Regions from separate parts of the Pantoea sp. At-9b genome, predicted to be linked through region 1. Evidence: predicted binding sites of a transcription regulator. Region 1 holds the regulator's gene; the other holds the start of a gene.
What was found. The regulator PhoB, encoded in region 1, activates phosphate uptake and scavenging genes when phosphate is short. The targets are predictions, from matches to a motif close to CTGTCATAAAACTGNCNNAT.
Positions count from the first base shown of each region.

Region 1 (7,915 bases):
CCAGCGCGGTATTCAGCACCTGAGCGTAGATACGCGCCAGTTCCTGTGGATCTTCACCACGTTCGCGGATCTGCTGCTGCTGATCGGCAGAACACAGATAGGCCCAAACGGTATCGTCCAGTTGCAGGTAACGGCAGCCTGCCGCGTAAAACGCCTGGATGGCATCTTTCCAGGTCTGTGCCAGATCGGCGAAATACGCTTTCAGATCCGGGTACACGGTGGCATCAATCACTTTGCGGCCGCCACGGAAATGCAACACGCTCGGGCTGGGAATGGTCATCTTCGGCACCGCGTCGCCGGCGATGCTTTGCAGGAAGCGGAAATGCTCCAGCATCGGGTGGTTCGGGTTGAACGCCACTTTGCCGGTCACTTTCACGCCACGTGCTTTGGTCTGCACGCCATTGAACTGAATACCCTGATCCGCTTCATAACGCTCAACGCCGATCAGGCCATCAAAGAAGTCGAAATGCCACCAGGCGCGACGAAATTCACCATCGGTGACCACGTGCAAGCCGTTGGCACGTTGTTGCTCCACCACATGACGAATGGCCTCATCTTCGACCTGACGCAGCGCGGCAGCATCAATTTCACCTTTAGCAAACTGCTCACGCGCCTGCTTAATCGCAGCGGGACGCAGAAAACTGCCGACGGTATCGGCACGGAACGGGGCGGTTACTCGTTGCATGATCACTCCTGGCTAAAGCCGTAAACGCATGGTTGCGTCAGGTAATAATTTCACCTGGTTATTTTTAGCCATCTGGATGGCTATATGGCTAAGGAGAGTGACATGCTGAACGGTTTTGGGCAAACGAAGAAAATTCAGGTGACATGAAGAAAATTCATGTTGCGATGCACGTTCTTCAATTTTCCTCAATGGCGGCGCGCGCCTGCGCCATCTGGCTGTCAGACAGCGGCAGATAACCCGCCTCACTGACCCGACGCTGCCCCTGAGGCGACAACACCTGATGCAAAAATGCCGAGACCAGCGGCGGCAACGGTTTGCCAGGCGCTTTGTTGATGTAGAGATAAAGCGGACGCGACCACGGATAACGGCCGCTACGAATGGATTCCGCATCCGGCATCACGCTTTCGCCATTGTGGGTAACCACCGGCAGCGTCTTCACCCCACTGAGATGAAAGCCGAAACTGGCGTAACCAATGCTGTTGGGCGTGGCCGCTACCGCCTGCACCACCGCCGCCGAACCGGGGAACTCCGCCACATCGGCACGGAAGTCGCCCTTGCACAGCACCTGCTGCTTAAAGAACCCCCAGGTGCCGGACGCGGAGTTACGTCCGTAACGTTGGATACTGCGCGTGGCCCAGTGCGGATCGGTCAGGCCGACATCGCCCCAGCGCTGCGGCACCTGATGCGCACCACACAGGCGCGTCACTGAAAACAGCGCATCCAGTTGCTGTGGCGCAATTTGCGTCAGTGGATTGTCCTGATTGACCACCACCACCAGCGCATCCATCGCCACTGGTACCGCCAACGGCGGATAGCCATAGCGGGCAATAAACAACTGGCGCTCATCCACCTGCATCGGGCGGCTCATCGGGCCAAGCTGGGCTGCCCCGGCAGCCAGCGCGGTAGGCGCGGTTGACGATCCCGCCGCCTGCACCTGCACGTTCACGCCCGGTGACTGACGGCTGAAATCCTCACCCCACAAGGTCATCAGATACCCCAGCGTATCAGAACCGACACTGCTCAGATTGCCCGCCAGCATGGTTTGTTGCCCCTGCGCCAGCACAGAGAACGACAGCAAAATGAACAGCAGCAACGATTTCATGCAGGGATTCCGCGTAGCGGCGCGATTTATCGCGCAGGTTTTTGAGCGATTTATCGCGCAGTTTTTGATGTTCTAACTGAAGGGCGCGCGATAAATCACGCCGCTACCGAATGTGCTTTGACTGAGCGACAGCAGAACGCTTATTGCGCCACATTCTCCCGTATCTGGCTGGCGACAATCAACCGTGGCGGCAGGATAAAGCTGAAGCAGGTCTCCTGATGCGGCACGCTGGTGATATCAAGGCGTGCGTTGTGATGCCCAAGCGCATGCTTAACAATCGCCAACCCGAGACCGCTGCCACCGGTGGCGCGCGAACGTGCTTTATCCACCCGGTAGAAACGTTCGGTCAGCCGTGGCAGATGTTCAGGGCTAATCCCCGGCCCGTTATCGCACACCTTAAACTCGGCCCCCTGCTTATTACGCAGCCAGCTGATATCAATCCTTGTGCCTTCCGGCGTATGGTTGACGGCGTTATACACCAGGTTCGAGATGGCACTGCGCAACTGCTCATCATTGCCCAGCACTTTGAGATGCGGATCGGTATGGAAATGGATTTCATGACGCCCCTGACTGAGGGTTTCCGCTTCACGCTGCAACAGCAACAGCATGGTGGGCACGTCTACCGTCTCTTTCATGTCGAGGGCCGGAGCCGCTTCAATGCGCGACAGCGTCAGCAGCTGTTTCACCAGGCTGTCCATACGGCGCGTTTGCTCCGTCATGGTCTGTAACGCTTTGCTGCGTGAACGTTCATTCATCACCGAGTCGTTCATCATCTCCAGATAGCCCTGCAACACCGTCAGCGGAGTACGCAGCTCATGACTGACGTTAGCAAAGAAGTTGCGGCGCGCCCCTTCCAGCTGGTGCATTTGCGTCACATCACGTGCCACCATCAGCCACTGCCCTTCGCTGTAAGGCATCACGCGGAACTCCATATGGTGTTGATTATTCAACACCAGCGTCAGCGGTTTGTTGAAATCGCGTTGGCGAATGTAGCGGGAGAATTCAGGGTAACGCAGCAGGTTGAGGATGTTCTGCCCATTGTCTTCCGGCCAGCGCAGGCCAAGATGCTGCTGCGCCAGACCGTTACACCAGAAAATGATGCCCTCTTCGGTGGTGAGCACCACCGCATCCGGCAGCGATTCCGCACCACTACGGAAGCGTTTGATCAGATTGCCCAGTTCGCGGCGGCGGCGGCGATTACGCAGCTGCATTTGATACAGCCCGTAAAACAGCGGCTCCCAGCTGGCACGTCCGCCGGGTGGCGTCATGGAACGGTCTACCCACAACCAGTGGGACAAGCGCATCAGGTTACGGAAATGCCACAACAATAACCCCAGCACGGTGATCAACAGCAGCCAGGGGAGATAGCCAAATACCAGACCGAGAATCAGTGCCGGTAGACAGACCAGCACCAGTTCGGTCAATAATCTCTTCCAGGAGAGTCGTTCCAGCACGGTAAAGACTCCGTTCAGTAGCGGGCAGAGAAACGATACCCTGTTCCGCGCACGGTTTGTACCATGCGATCGTGGCCGGAGACCTCCAGCGCTTTACGTAAACGACGGATATGCACATCGACGGTGCGATCTTCGACATACACATTGGTGCCCCAGACGTGGTTCAACAGCTGTTCACGGCTGTAAACGCGTTCCGGGTGGGTCATAAAGAAGTGCAGTAACTTGTACTCCGTCGGCCCCATCTCCAGCGGCGTGGTTTCTGACATCACGCGATGCGACGACGGGTCGAGGCTCAGCCCCTGCATCTCAATCACCTCTTCCACCGCCATCGGTGAAATACGGCGCATCACCGCTTTGATACGCGCCATCAACTCTTTCGGTGAGAAAGGTTTGGTAATGTAATCATCCGCGCCCACTTCGAGACCGCGAACACGATCTTCTTCTTCGCCGCGTGCAGTCAACATCATCACGGGAATATCACGCGTCATGGCTTCACGTTTCAGATGCTTAATAAACTGGATACCGCTGCCACCAGGTAACATCCAGTCCAGCAAAATCAAATCAGGCCAGGGTTCGATCAGCTTCCCCACTGCGCTGTCATAGTCTTCCGCCTCAATCGGCTGGTAATCGTTCTGTTCCAGCACGAAACATAACATTTCACGGATGGGAGCTTCGTCTTCCACAACCAAAATGCGCTTAGCCATTATTACTCCTGCTGATATGACGGCTGTCACTGGGATTTGCGGCGTCATTATGCGTCAGTTTTATGACACTTTTATGAAAAACGCACCCCTGAATATTTAGTTAAAAAACAGAAATGTGACAGCCATGCGGCGAATTTTTTTCTTTCGCGATGAAGCCGTTATAATTGCCCATCGCGTCAACCGGCAGGGAGCATCCATGCGCATCATTCATACGGCGGACTGGCATCTGGGCCAGTTCTTTTACAGCAAAAGTCGCGCAGCTGAACATCAGGCGTTTCTCGACTGGCTGCGTCAGCAAATTGAACAACATCAGGTGGATGCGCTGATTATCGCCGGTGACCTGTTCGACACCGGCTCGCCACCCAGCTATGCCCGTGAAATGTTCAACCGCTTTGTGGTGGCGTTACAGGCCAGCCAGTGCCAGTTGATTGTGCTGGCCGGCAACCATGATTCGGTGGCGACATTAAATGAATCTCGCGAGTTGCTCGCCTGCCTCAATACTCAGGTGATCACCAGCGCGACGCCACAAGGCGAGCAACAGGTGTTGACCCTGAAACAGCGCGACGGTACGCCAGGCGCGCTGCTGTGCGCCATTCCTTACCTGCGTCCGCGCGATATTCTGCGCAGCCAGGCTGGACAGTCCGGTCGGGAGAAACAACAGTCGTTGCTGGAAGCCATCGAACAGCATTATCAGCACTGCTTTGCCGCCGCCGAGGCGCAACGCGCGGCACTCGGAGGCCAACTGCCGATTATCGCCACGGGCCATCTCACCACTGTCGGCGTCACCAAAAGCGACTCGGTGCGTGATATCTACATCGGTACGCTCGACGCCTTCCCGGCGCAGGCGTTTCCCGCCGCCGACTATATCGCCCTTGGCCATATTCACCGTGCGCAGCGCATTGCTGACAGCGACCATATTCGCTACAGCGGTTCGCCCATCCCGCTCAGCTTTGATGAACTGGGCCGTGATAAAAGCGTGTTTCTGCTCGATTTCAGCACCGGTCTGGATGCGGTGACGCCGCTGACGATCCCGCTGTTCCAGCCAATGCAGATGCTGAAAGGCTCGCTGGCTGCTATCGAACAACAACTGGCCGCGTTCCAAGATAACGCCGCATCGCTGCCAGCGTGGCTGGATATTGAAATCACCACCCAGGAACATCTCAGCGATTTGCAGCGCCGCGTGGAGCAACTGACGGAAAATTTACCGGTCGAGGTACTGCTGGTACGCCGTAGCCGTGAGCAACGCAGCCGCAGCCTGGCACGACTGGATAACGAAACCCTGAGCGAATTGCAGGTTGAGGAGGTGTTTGCGCGTCGCCTGGCGCAGGAAGACGATCTGGATGACGAACAGGCGGCCCGGCTCACCGAGCTGTTTCGTACCACCCTTGCCGCGCTGGAGAACCCTGCTGCATGAAAATCCTGACGCTGCGCTTTAAAAACCTCAACGCCCTGCGTGGGGAATGGTTTATCGATTTCCGCCGCGAACCCTTTGCCAGTAACGGCCTGTTTGCCATCACCGGCGCAACCGGTGCCGGAAAAACCACCCTGCTCGATGCTATTTGCCTGGCGCTGTATCACCAGACGCCACGCCTTGGCGTGCTGTCGCAATCCCAGAACGAACTGATCACCCGCGATACCGCCGAATGTCTGGCGGAAGTGGAGTTTGAGATCAAAGGCGAGGCATGGCGCGCCTTCTGGAGCCAGAACCGCGCCCGTGGTCAGGCCGATGGAAAATTACAGGCACCGCGCGTCGAGCTGGCGCGCTGTGCCGATAACCAAATCGTCGCCGATAAAGTGGGCGACAAACTGAAGTTGATCGAAACCTTATCCGGTCTCGATTTCGCCCGCTTTACGCGTTCGATGATGCTGTCACAGGGGCAATTTGCTGCCTTTCTGAATGCCAAACCGGGCGAGCGCGCCGAATTGCTGGAAGAACTGACCGGCACCGAAATTTACGGCCAAATCTCGATGCAGATTTTTGAGCGCTACAAAAACGCTCGCGCCGAACTCGATACGCTACGCGCCCGCGCCGGGGGCATGTCGCTGCTGGATGAGGCGCATCGGACAGCACTGACCAGCCAACTGGAGCAACTCAATGCTGCCGAAACCACGCTGAATCAGCAGCTGACTACCGCCCAACAGCAGCAGCAGTGGCTGAGTCAGTCACATCAACTGGCTGAGGAGCAACAACAAGCACAACAGGCATTGCAGGCGGCGGAAAACGCCTGGCAACAAGCCGACCCCGAGCGCCAACGGCTGGCCCGCGCCGAACCCGCAGAAAAATTGCGCGCTAAACTGCAACAGCGCACCCAGTTGCAACAGGAAAACATCGCCCTGACGCAGCAGTACCAACAGGTGCAGGCGCAACAGCAGCAGGCGATCGCCGCGCAACAACAGGGCGAAACCCGTTATCAGGCAGCGCAACAGGCGCGTGAACAGGCACAGCACGCACAGCAGCAACTGGAAACGCTGCTGACGGAGCAGGTCATCCCACTCGATCAGCAACTCACTGCCCTGCAACACCAGCTCAGCGATCAGCAGCGCGAGGTAACCGCCCAACAGCAGGTGGTGCAGCAAAGCCGTACTGCGCTCAATCAGCAACAACAGGAGAGTGAACGCTTACAACAGCTGTGGGATGAGCAGCAGCAATGGCGCAGCCGTGAGGCCAGCGTCGCCAGTTGGGGTGAGCACCTGACACGCTGGCAGTCCGACATTACCCGGCTGGATGAGCGTGAGCAAACCGTTGCCCAGTTGCGCCACCAGCAACAGCAGCAACAACAGCAGCTTGACCAGCTCCAGCACGCCCTCACCGCCCGTCAGCAGGCAGCGCAGCCGCTGGCAGAGCAGGAGACGCGGGATATCAGTCAGGTGCGGGAGGCGTTGGCACAACATCAGGCACAGCGTGCATCGCGCCAACAGCTGACCCTGTTGGCCGCGCAGTGGCACGCACTCCAACCACAGCAGCAGCAACGCCAGCAGAAACTGCATGCGTTAACTCAGCAGTATCAGGCGGAAGAACAGGTTTTACAGGCGCTGCGCGAGGAGTGGAAGCGCGAGAATCAGGCGATGCTTGATGTGCAGACCATCTGTGACCAGGAGCGTACTATCGCTCAACTGGCCGATGAACGCGCCCGCTTGCAGCCCAATCACCCTTGCCCGTTGTGTGGTTCCTGTCAGCATCCGGCCATTGAGCAATATCGCCAACTGGAACCTGGCGAGAATCAACAGCGTCTTGCGGCACTGCAAACCCGTGTTGCTCAGCTCAAAGAATCCGGCACGGCTAAAGGTGAACAGCAGCGCCTGTCATTGCTGCAACAGCAGGCGTTGCAGCAGGAGCTCAAGGATATCGGGCAACAACTCACTACGCTGACTGAGCAATGGCAACAGTTGACCGGTGAGCTGGCGCTCACCTTCGCAGTGGAGCAGCAGGACGATGTTATCCGCTGGCAACAACAGCAGGATCAGCAGGAGAACCAGCTACAAGCATGGCTGGAGCATCTGCAACAGCAGCAACTGGCGCAGCAGCAGATTAGCAGCGTACAGCAGGCGTTGGACGATCTCCGCCAGCGCAGTGAAACGGAATACGCGGCGTGGCAGCAATTAAGTCAGCAGTTGGCACAGCAACTGGCACAACATCAGCTTACCCTGCCCGCCCGTGAGGCGCGTGAAAGCTGGCTAAACACGCTACAACTGCGCTGGCAGAAATGGCAAGAGAGTGAGCGGTTACTCACCAACCTGCAACCGCAGCTGGCGAAAGCCGACAGCGAACGCCATAACCAGCAGCAGAATCTTGCGCGTGAACAGCAACGGCTGGATGCACTGCAACAAACGCTCAGCGCGCTACAGCTGCAAAACGCCGAACAACACCAGCGTCGCCAGCAACTGTTCGGCGATCGCCAGGTGCAGGCCGAGCGCCAGGCGCATCAGGCCGCGCTACAGGCAGGTGAACAGGAACTGGCGCAGCAATTAC
Region 1 covers NC_014837.1:1,027,184-1,035,098, reverse strand. Annotated here, with positions in the region: gene PAT9B_RS04605 (cobalamin-independent methionine synthase II family protein) at 1-685, opposite strand, end outside; gene PAT9B_RS04600 (PstS family phosphate ABC transporter substrate-binding protein) at 861-1,787, opposite strand; gene phoR (phosphate regulon sensor histidine kinase PhoR) at 1,928-3,241, opposite strand; gene phoB (phosphate response regulator transcription factor PhoB) at 3,256-3,945, opposite strand; gene sbcD (exonuclease subunit SbcD) at 4,142-5,359, shown strand; gene PAT9B_RS04580 (SbcC/MukB-like Walker B domain-containing protein) at 5,356-7,915, shown strand, end outside.

Region 2 (7,915 bases), on a different replicon from region 1:
CGCGATCTGTTTAGCCGCACGCGCGCCGCGCAAATGCTTTCGACGCTGATGATCATCATGGCGATAGCGCCGATTGCCGGGCCGCTACTTGGCGGGCAGATGATTAAGGTCACGTCGTGGCATGCCATTTTCTGGCTGCTCGCACTTATCGGCGCATTGATGTTGTTTTCGTTATTCTGGCTACCCGAAACCTTGGCAGAAGACAAACGTTCCGCGGCATCCGTATCCAGTGCCTTTGGTAACTACTACGCCCTGCTGACGAACGGCCGCTACATGCGTTTTACGCTCTGTCTGACGTTCTACTACATTGCCGCTTATGCCTTTATCACCGGCTCCCCGTTTGTTTACATCACCTGGTTTGGGGTTGATCCGCAGCATTACGGTTGGTTGTTTGCCGTCAATATCGTTGGCTTAATGGTGGTGAGCATGGTGAACCGACGCCTGGTCCACCGCTTCCCATTGGAAACGTTACTTAAGGTTGCCGTATCCGTGGCGAGCCTGGCCGCCCTGACGCTGGCTGTCGCGACCGGGTTGGGAGTGGGTGGGATGGGCATCATTGTGGCAACCGTGTTTGTCTTCTTTTCCATGAACGGCATCATCGCCGCAACCTCTACCGCCTGCGCGCTGGATGCCGTACCTAATGTTGCGGGTTCTGCCTCGGCGCTGATGGGGTCGCTTCAGTACGGCAGTGGCATCATCTCATCCCTGTTGCTGGCGCTGTTTAGCGATGGCACGCCCTGGACCATGGGCTGGATAATTGCCGTATTTACGCTGGGCAGCGCCTTAATCGTGCTGACGGTTCAGGTGAAGAAATAGCGCCGGATACTGTGCCGTCCCTGATGATACTTATGAATTTATCTCATAACCTCTATTCGTCAGGCGCAATTATCTTTAGCGCCAACCAGGTTAATCTGCCTGTTAATAGCCGTTAGAGGGATGAACAGGCATCAAGTTATCGAGAACGGGTTAAATATTCTTATCGAAGAAGATATCTAACTTGCTCATCGCCTGGTTAACGTAGCGCGGCACCCAGTACGTTTCGATATGGGTTGCGCCATCAATCAGGAATAACTCTTTATTCTGCGTACCGGTGGCCATTTTGAAGGCACTTTCGGTCATATATCGCGAGTCTGCTTTTGTCCCGGCCATCATTAACAGCGGCTGATTGATGAGATCCATATTGCTTTGCGCATCAAAACTCATCAAATCGAGCAGGCTGCTGGTGGTATAGCGGAACGTAGAGTTGGGATGAGCATGGGTTTTCCAGTAGTACTCGTAACCCTGGCGGTAGAGATCAAACGGCAGTTTCGCGATCTGTTCATCGGTCAGGTTGGCATCGCCGGAATAACTGACTTCCCCGGTTGCCGCTTCTTTTGCACGCGCTTCGCTGGCTTGTTGCAGACGCGCCTGGATAGTCGCAATTTGTGATTCCTGATAGCCGTTGCGGCGCACACGGCCAGAGTCAAACATGCTCAGCGTTGCCAGCGCTTTAAAGCGTTTATCAGTCTGAGCGGCTTTTAATGAATAACCACCGCCACCACAAATGCCCAGCAAACCAATGCGGGCGGTATCAACGCCAGGGTACTGGCTGATGTAGTCAGCCATGCCGTGAATATCTTCAATGCGGTTAGCCGGTTTATCAACACTACGTGGCATACCACCGCTGGCACCCTGATAGGCCGCATCGGCAGTGATGGTGATGTATCCGTGCTCAGCCAGGCGTTGTGCATACAACCCGGCAACCTGCTCTTTTACGCCACCATTCGGGTGAGCTACGACAATTGCCGGATACTTTTTCGCCGGATCGTAATTGGCTGGGGTGTAAACATTCGCCGCAATTTGGATGCCATGCAGATCGTATTTGACCGGATGGATATTGACCTGCCCCTGAACATTCTCGGTGATGGCTCCATCATAAACGAGGGTGAACGGATTCTTTTTGTAATCAGCGGCATGCACGGAGGCGACGCCAGCCATAGCGGTAAGCAACATTGCATTTAACAGCGTGAATTTCATGGTATCTCCCGATGGGTCAGGTTCGCGATAGCAAATAAGCAGGCTCAGATTAGGCAGGCAGGGCTGTCAGCATGGTGACGGCTGAATAACATTTTTGTCAGTAAGTCGTCAGCCTGGTGTTGGCAAGTCAGGGGCACAATGGCCCGTTACCGTTAAGTTCAGGAGGAAGCAGCGTTATGCGCCTGTTGTTAGTCGAGGATGAAGAAAAAACCTCAACCTATCTTCGTCGTGCTTTGGGCGAGTCCGGGTTCACGGTGGACGTTTCAGCGAATGGCGCTGAGGGGCTGCATTTCGCACTGGAGTTCGACTACGACGCGATCATCCTTGATGTGATGCTGCCCGGAATGGATGGCTATCGGGTACTGGAAGGGGTGCGATCCAGCAAGCAGACACCGGTGTTGATGTTATCTGCTCGCGGATCGGTGGATGAACGCGTCAAAGGACTGCGGCTGGGTGCAGATGATTATCTCCCTAAACCGTTCTCGCTTATTGAGTTGGTCGCGCGCATTCAGGCGCTGGTTCGTCGCCGTTCTGCGGATGGCACGGATATCACGCAACTGCAAATTCACGATTTACAGGTAGATCTGCTGTCCAGACGGGTATTCCGTTTGGGAACCCGACTGGACCTCACCGCGAAAGAGTTTGCCTTGCTGAGCCTGCTGGCGCGCCATCAGGGCGAAATTTTGTCGAAGATGATGATCGCGGAACAGGTATGGGATATGAATTTTGACAGCGACGCCAACGTGGTTGAGGTCGCGATTAAACGTTTACGTGCCAAAGTCGATACGCCATTTGCCGTCAGGCTACTGCATACCGTGCGGGGTATGGGATATGTGCTTGAAGTCAGGCCCGGAGATCAGCATGTTTAAGCGATCCATCTCGGTACATTTGGCACTGATGTTTGCGTTAACGGCCTTGTTAATTGTCTCGGCGATCGGCATCCTGCTGCGCAGCTCGTTACATGACTCGCTGCAAAAACAGATGCACAACGAGCTGTCATTTCGGCAATCATTAATGAGCCCGTGGATCTCCGCACGCACCTCAGCAGATGACTGGTCTACGCTGGCGAATAAATTCACCGTGTTAACCAACTCTGAGGGGGAGCGCGTCCGCTACTGGATAGTCAGTGCCGACCCGCGCTTTAGTGTCGGCGGTGCGCCACCCGTGGGTGTTCAATGGTCCTCTTTGCAGGAAGGTTTTAACAAAATGCCCGGCGCAGCAGAAGGTGTGTGTTCACTCTTCCTGTTGGTCAAAACCATCCCTGCTAATGGCGCGCGACCGGCGTTGCGCTATATCGTCGCCATCGACTCGACACCGTATATGGGTACCCTGGATGCCTTCACCCGCACGCTGCTGATTATTGCCGTGGCAGGCGTGTTAATCGTCGCATTATTAGGCTATGGCGTCTCAAAAATTGGTCTGCGTCCGGTGGGCGCACTGGGCAAACAGGCACAACTGCTCGCACCGGGCGATCATAGTCAACGACTGGATACCACTGCCTTACCCGGAGAATTACAGCAGTTGGCAGCATCATTTAACGGTGTCCTGATGCGGCAGGAGATTGCCTGGCGACAGCTCGAAAGTTTTAACGCCGATGTGGCGCATGAACTCCGCACACCGCTTACTAACCTGATTGGTCAAACGCAATTAGGGCTATCACGTCGCCGTTCCCATGAAGAACTGGAAGAGTTACTGGGTTCAAACCTGGAAGAACTTGAGCGTATGACGTCCATCGTCAATGACATGCTGTTTCTGTCCCATGCTCATGCAGGTGAACATGCCGCTCAGCTGACTCAGGTCTCCCTGCGTGAAGAGACGCTGAAAACAGCCGAATATGTCGAACCTTCATTCGCGGAAAAACAACTTTCTCTGGCGGTAGAAGGGAATGTTCTGGTCGAGATTGATCGGCGTTTATTTCACCGCTCGTTGGCTAATCTCCTCGAAAATAGTGCAAGATACGCGCCAGCCAACAGTCAGGTGACCGTTCGCTTAAGCACGATGAATAACCAGGCCTGCGTTGCAGTTTCCAATCCAGGCGATCCCATTGCGCCGGAACAGTTGCATCGGCTGTTTGAACGCTTTTACCGGGCTGACTCCTCGCGCACCCGCAGCGATACCCATCATGGCTTGGGGCTGTCGATCGTCCGTGCCGTGGCAATTATGCATCGGGGAGAAGTCTTTGCACACAGTGAGGGCGGTATGAACACCTTTGGACTGACCTTTGCCATGCAGACGGATACGGCGCGAAACGCAATTCCCTTCACCATTCCTCCAACTGACAAAATTGTCAGGGAAGCGTCAGTCTGACGACATTTGCCGCTCGTTAGAATCATGGCTGGCTATCCCCTTCATCAATGAAAAGGACGCTCAGCATGACCGGAAAAATACGTTACCTCGGGCTGTTACTGCCCCTCTTCACTTTTGCGTCCTCAGCTGAGACGCAACATCTTGCCCCCGCCGGCAGCCAAAACGCGTTATATGGCCCGGCGGAGAACTTTACCGGGCGTGTCCGGGTGGACCCGTTATTCAAACCGGATAATGACATCAATGTTTCAGCGGCGTATGTCACCTTTGAGCCCGGCGCGCGGTCAGCCTGGCATACGCATCCGGCTGGCCAGCGACTGATCGTGACCGCTGGCGTGGGACTGACGCAGCAGGAAGGCCAGCCGGTACAGACCATTCGTCCCGGTGATGTCGTGTCCTGCCCACCGGGTGTCAAACACTGGCATGGTGCCGCCCCAGGTAGTGCGATGACACATCTGGCGATAACCGGGGTGGCAAATGGAATCAACGTTAACTGGATGGAGAAAGTGACGGATGAACAATACCGCGCCCATTAAGGCATTGATGACGGCGGCCTGGCTGATGCTGGGTTGCAGTCTGACGGTCAATGCTGCGCCAGCAACGACCGGAACCGCAGAAAAACAGACTATTTCGTCAACGTTGTCACCTCGTCAGCAGGCAATTCCGTTGATTGCCGCCTATATGGCCAGCAGCCAGATGGAAAAACTGAATGGTGCGCTCAATCAGGGGCTGGACGCCGGGTTGACGGTTAATGAACTTAAAGAAATTCTGGTTCAGCTGTATGCCTACACCGGCTTTCCGCGCAGTTTAAATGCGTTAAATGCCCTGATGAAGGTGGTTGAGACGCGTCAGCAACGCGGAATCCACGATATTGCGGGTAACGAGCCTGTCAGCCCAGTCCCTGTCGGGGATGAACTGCGACAGGTTGGCACTGCCAACCAGACCAAAATCTCCGGCGCACCGGTCCAGGGCCCCTTGTTTGATTTCGCGCCAGTCATTAATCAGTACCTGCAAACCCATCTGTTTGGCGACATTTTTGCCCGTGACAACCTCGACTGGCAAAGCCGCGAGCTGGCAACGGTCGGGGCATTAGCTGCCACGCCCGGTGTTGAAGCTCAGTTGTTATCCCATATGCGCGCCAGCCAGCGCGTCGGACTGACGGCAGGACAACTGCACCAGTTAGCGCAGACCCTGCGTGAACATGGAGAAACAGGCGCGGCAATGCGCGCTGAGATGGCGTTACAACAGGCACTGGCGGATCAGTAACCCGCAGATTTCCCCATAAAAGCGCAGACATGCGCAGAGGATGTTTCGTTGAAGACACTTTTAACAATGCTGGTGATGTGTCTGATGGCTCAGTCCGCATATGCCGAGCCATTAGTTATTCAGGAACAAGGAAGCTCTGCCGCTGGTGGTACTGTTATCACTGCCCCTGGCACATTTGAGGCGAAAAAGCCGTTGAATTCCAACGGTCAAACTTATCATGGCGATCATGCGCAGGTGTTCTACCAAATCCCGGTAAATCCCCATAAATACCCGATTGTCATGTTGCACGGTGCAGGGCAGTTTTCCCGCACCTGGGAAACGACGCCGGATGGCCGCGAAGGTTTTCAGAATATTTTTCTACGCCGTGGGTTCTCAACCTATCTGGTCGATCAACCGCGCCGGGGAGGTGCTGGCCGCAGTACCGTTGCAGACGCTATCGTGCCCAAACCGGATGAACAGATGTGGTTTAATCAGTTTCGCCTCGGTGTCTGGCCCAATTATTTCCCGGGCGTTCAGTTCTCTCACGACAAAACAGCACTGAATCAGTACTTCCGCCAGATGACCCCGAACACCGGACCATTTGATGTCAATGTTATTTCTGACGCCATCTCAGCTGTGGTGGATAGATCCGGTCCGGCTATTCTTTTTACCCACTCTCAGGGCGGTGGTCCGGGCTGGTATACCGCGATGAAAAACGACAAAGTGAAAGCCATTGTGGCGTTTGAGCCGGGTAGCGGCTTCGTTTTCCCTGAGCAAGAACTACCCGCCCCAATGCCCAGCGCCTTCGATACGTTAAAAGGTGAACCCGTGCCACTGGTTCAGTTCATGGCGCTGACCAAAATTCCCGTTTTGATTATTTATGGCGATAACATACCGGAGAAACCGGTTGCCCTGCCCGCACAAGACAGTTGGCGCGTCCGCCTGGCTATGGCCAGAGTCTGGCGTGATGTGGTGAATAAGCACGGAGGGAACGTAACCGTGATTCATCTCCCGGAGGCAGGGATCACCGGCAACACCCACTTTCCCTTTTCCGATCTGAATAATGTGCTGATCGCGGATCTGGTCAGCCAATTCATCCGCGAAAAACACCTCGAGTAGTGAACGGGGTAAAAGCAGGGTTCATTCTTTATTCATGAATCCTGCTAATAAACCCTAGCTGATTGCATCCTCTAATCAGATAAATGCTGCTGCGTTATGCTTGGCACACATAACATCTACAGGACAACCTCATGCAAACAGTAAAACTAAACAACGGTGTTGAAATGCCTTTGCTGGGCTTTGGTGTATTCCAGATGACGGATGCCGCCGAGTGTGAAAAAGCCGTTATTGACGCCATCGAAACGGGGTATCGCCTGATTGATACCGCGGCATCCTACCAGAATGAAACTCAGGTCGGGAATGCGATGAAGCAGAGCGGCATTGCCCGTAACGAACTGTTCGTCACCACCAAACTGTGGTTGCAGGACACTCATTACGCAGGCGCGAAGGCTCAGTTCGAACGCTCATTGAATCGGCTGCAACTGGACTATGTTGACCTGTATCTGATCCACCAGCCTTACGGCGACGTCCACGGTGCCTGGCGCGCCATGGAAGAACTGCAACAAGCAGGGAAAATTCGTGCGATCGGCGTGAGCAACTTCCACCCGGACCGACTGGCAGATCTTATCGCGTTCAACAAGGTTGTCCCGGCCGTTAACCAGGTTGAGGTCAACCCCTTTACCCAGCAGTTGCAGGCCGCCCCCTGGATGCAAAGCCGTGGTATCCAGCCGGAGGCATGGGCACCTTTTGCCGAAGGGCGAAACGGTTTGTTCCAGCACCCGGTATTAACGGCGATCGGTCACAAATATGGCAAAAGTGTTGGTCAGGTGGTGCTGCGTTGGATCTTCCAGCGCGGCATTGTATCGCTGGCCAAGTCAGTGCGAAAAGCGCGCATGGCAGAGAATATCAATATTCTCGATTTCGCGCTCAGTGCTGAAGACATGCTGCAAATTGCCGCACTTGATACGGCAACCAGCGCATTTTTCTCGCATCGCGACCCTGCGATGGTGGAATGGCTGACGGCGCGCAAACTCGACGTTTAATCCTTAACAGCGGAGGGACAGATTGATGAAAAATCGTTATCTCGGTAAATCCGGACTCGAAGTATCAGCGCTTGGACTCGGTTGCATGGGTTTGAGCTACGGCTACGGCCCTGCTACGGATACCCGTCAGGCTGTCGAACTTATTCGTGCCGCGGTTGAACGTGGCGTCACATTCTTCGACACCGCCGAAGTGTATGGCCCGTGGCTCAATGAAGAGGTGGTGGGCGAAGCCTTAAAACCGTTGCGCG
Region 2 covers NC_014840.1:88,168-96,082, forward strand. Annotated here, with positions in the region: gene PAT9B_RS26200 (multidrug effflux MFS transporter) at 1-816, shown strand, start outside; gene PAT9B_RS26205 (alpha/beta hydrolase) at 967-2,016, opposite strand; gene PAT9B_RS26210 (heavy metal response regulator transcription factor) at 2,193-2,885, shown strand; gene PAT9B_RS26215 (heavy metal sensor histidine kinase) at 2,878-4,323, shown strand; gene PAT9B_RS26220 (cupin domain-containing protein) at 4,389-4,856, shown strand; gene PAT9B_RS26225 (carboxymuconolactone decarboxylase family protein) at 4,834-5,586, shown strand; gene PAT9B_RS26230 (alpha/beta fold hydrolase) at 5,635-6,684, shown strand; gene PAT9B_RS26235 (aldo/keto reductase) at 6,816-7,667, shown strand; gene PAT9B_RS26240 (aldo/keto reductase) at 7,693-7,915, shown strand, end outside.
Region 2: PAT9B_RS26210 (heavy metal response regulator transcription factor) is a predicted target of PhoB. The motif match lies at 2,028-2,047, and genes of this name have one in related genera.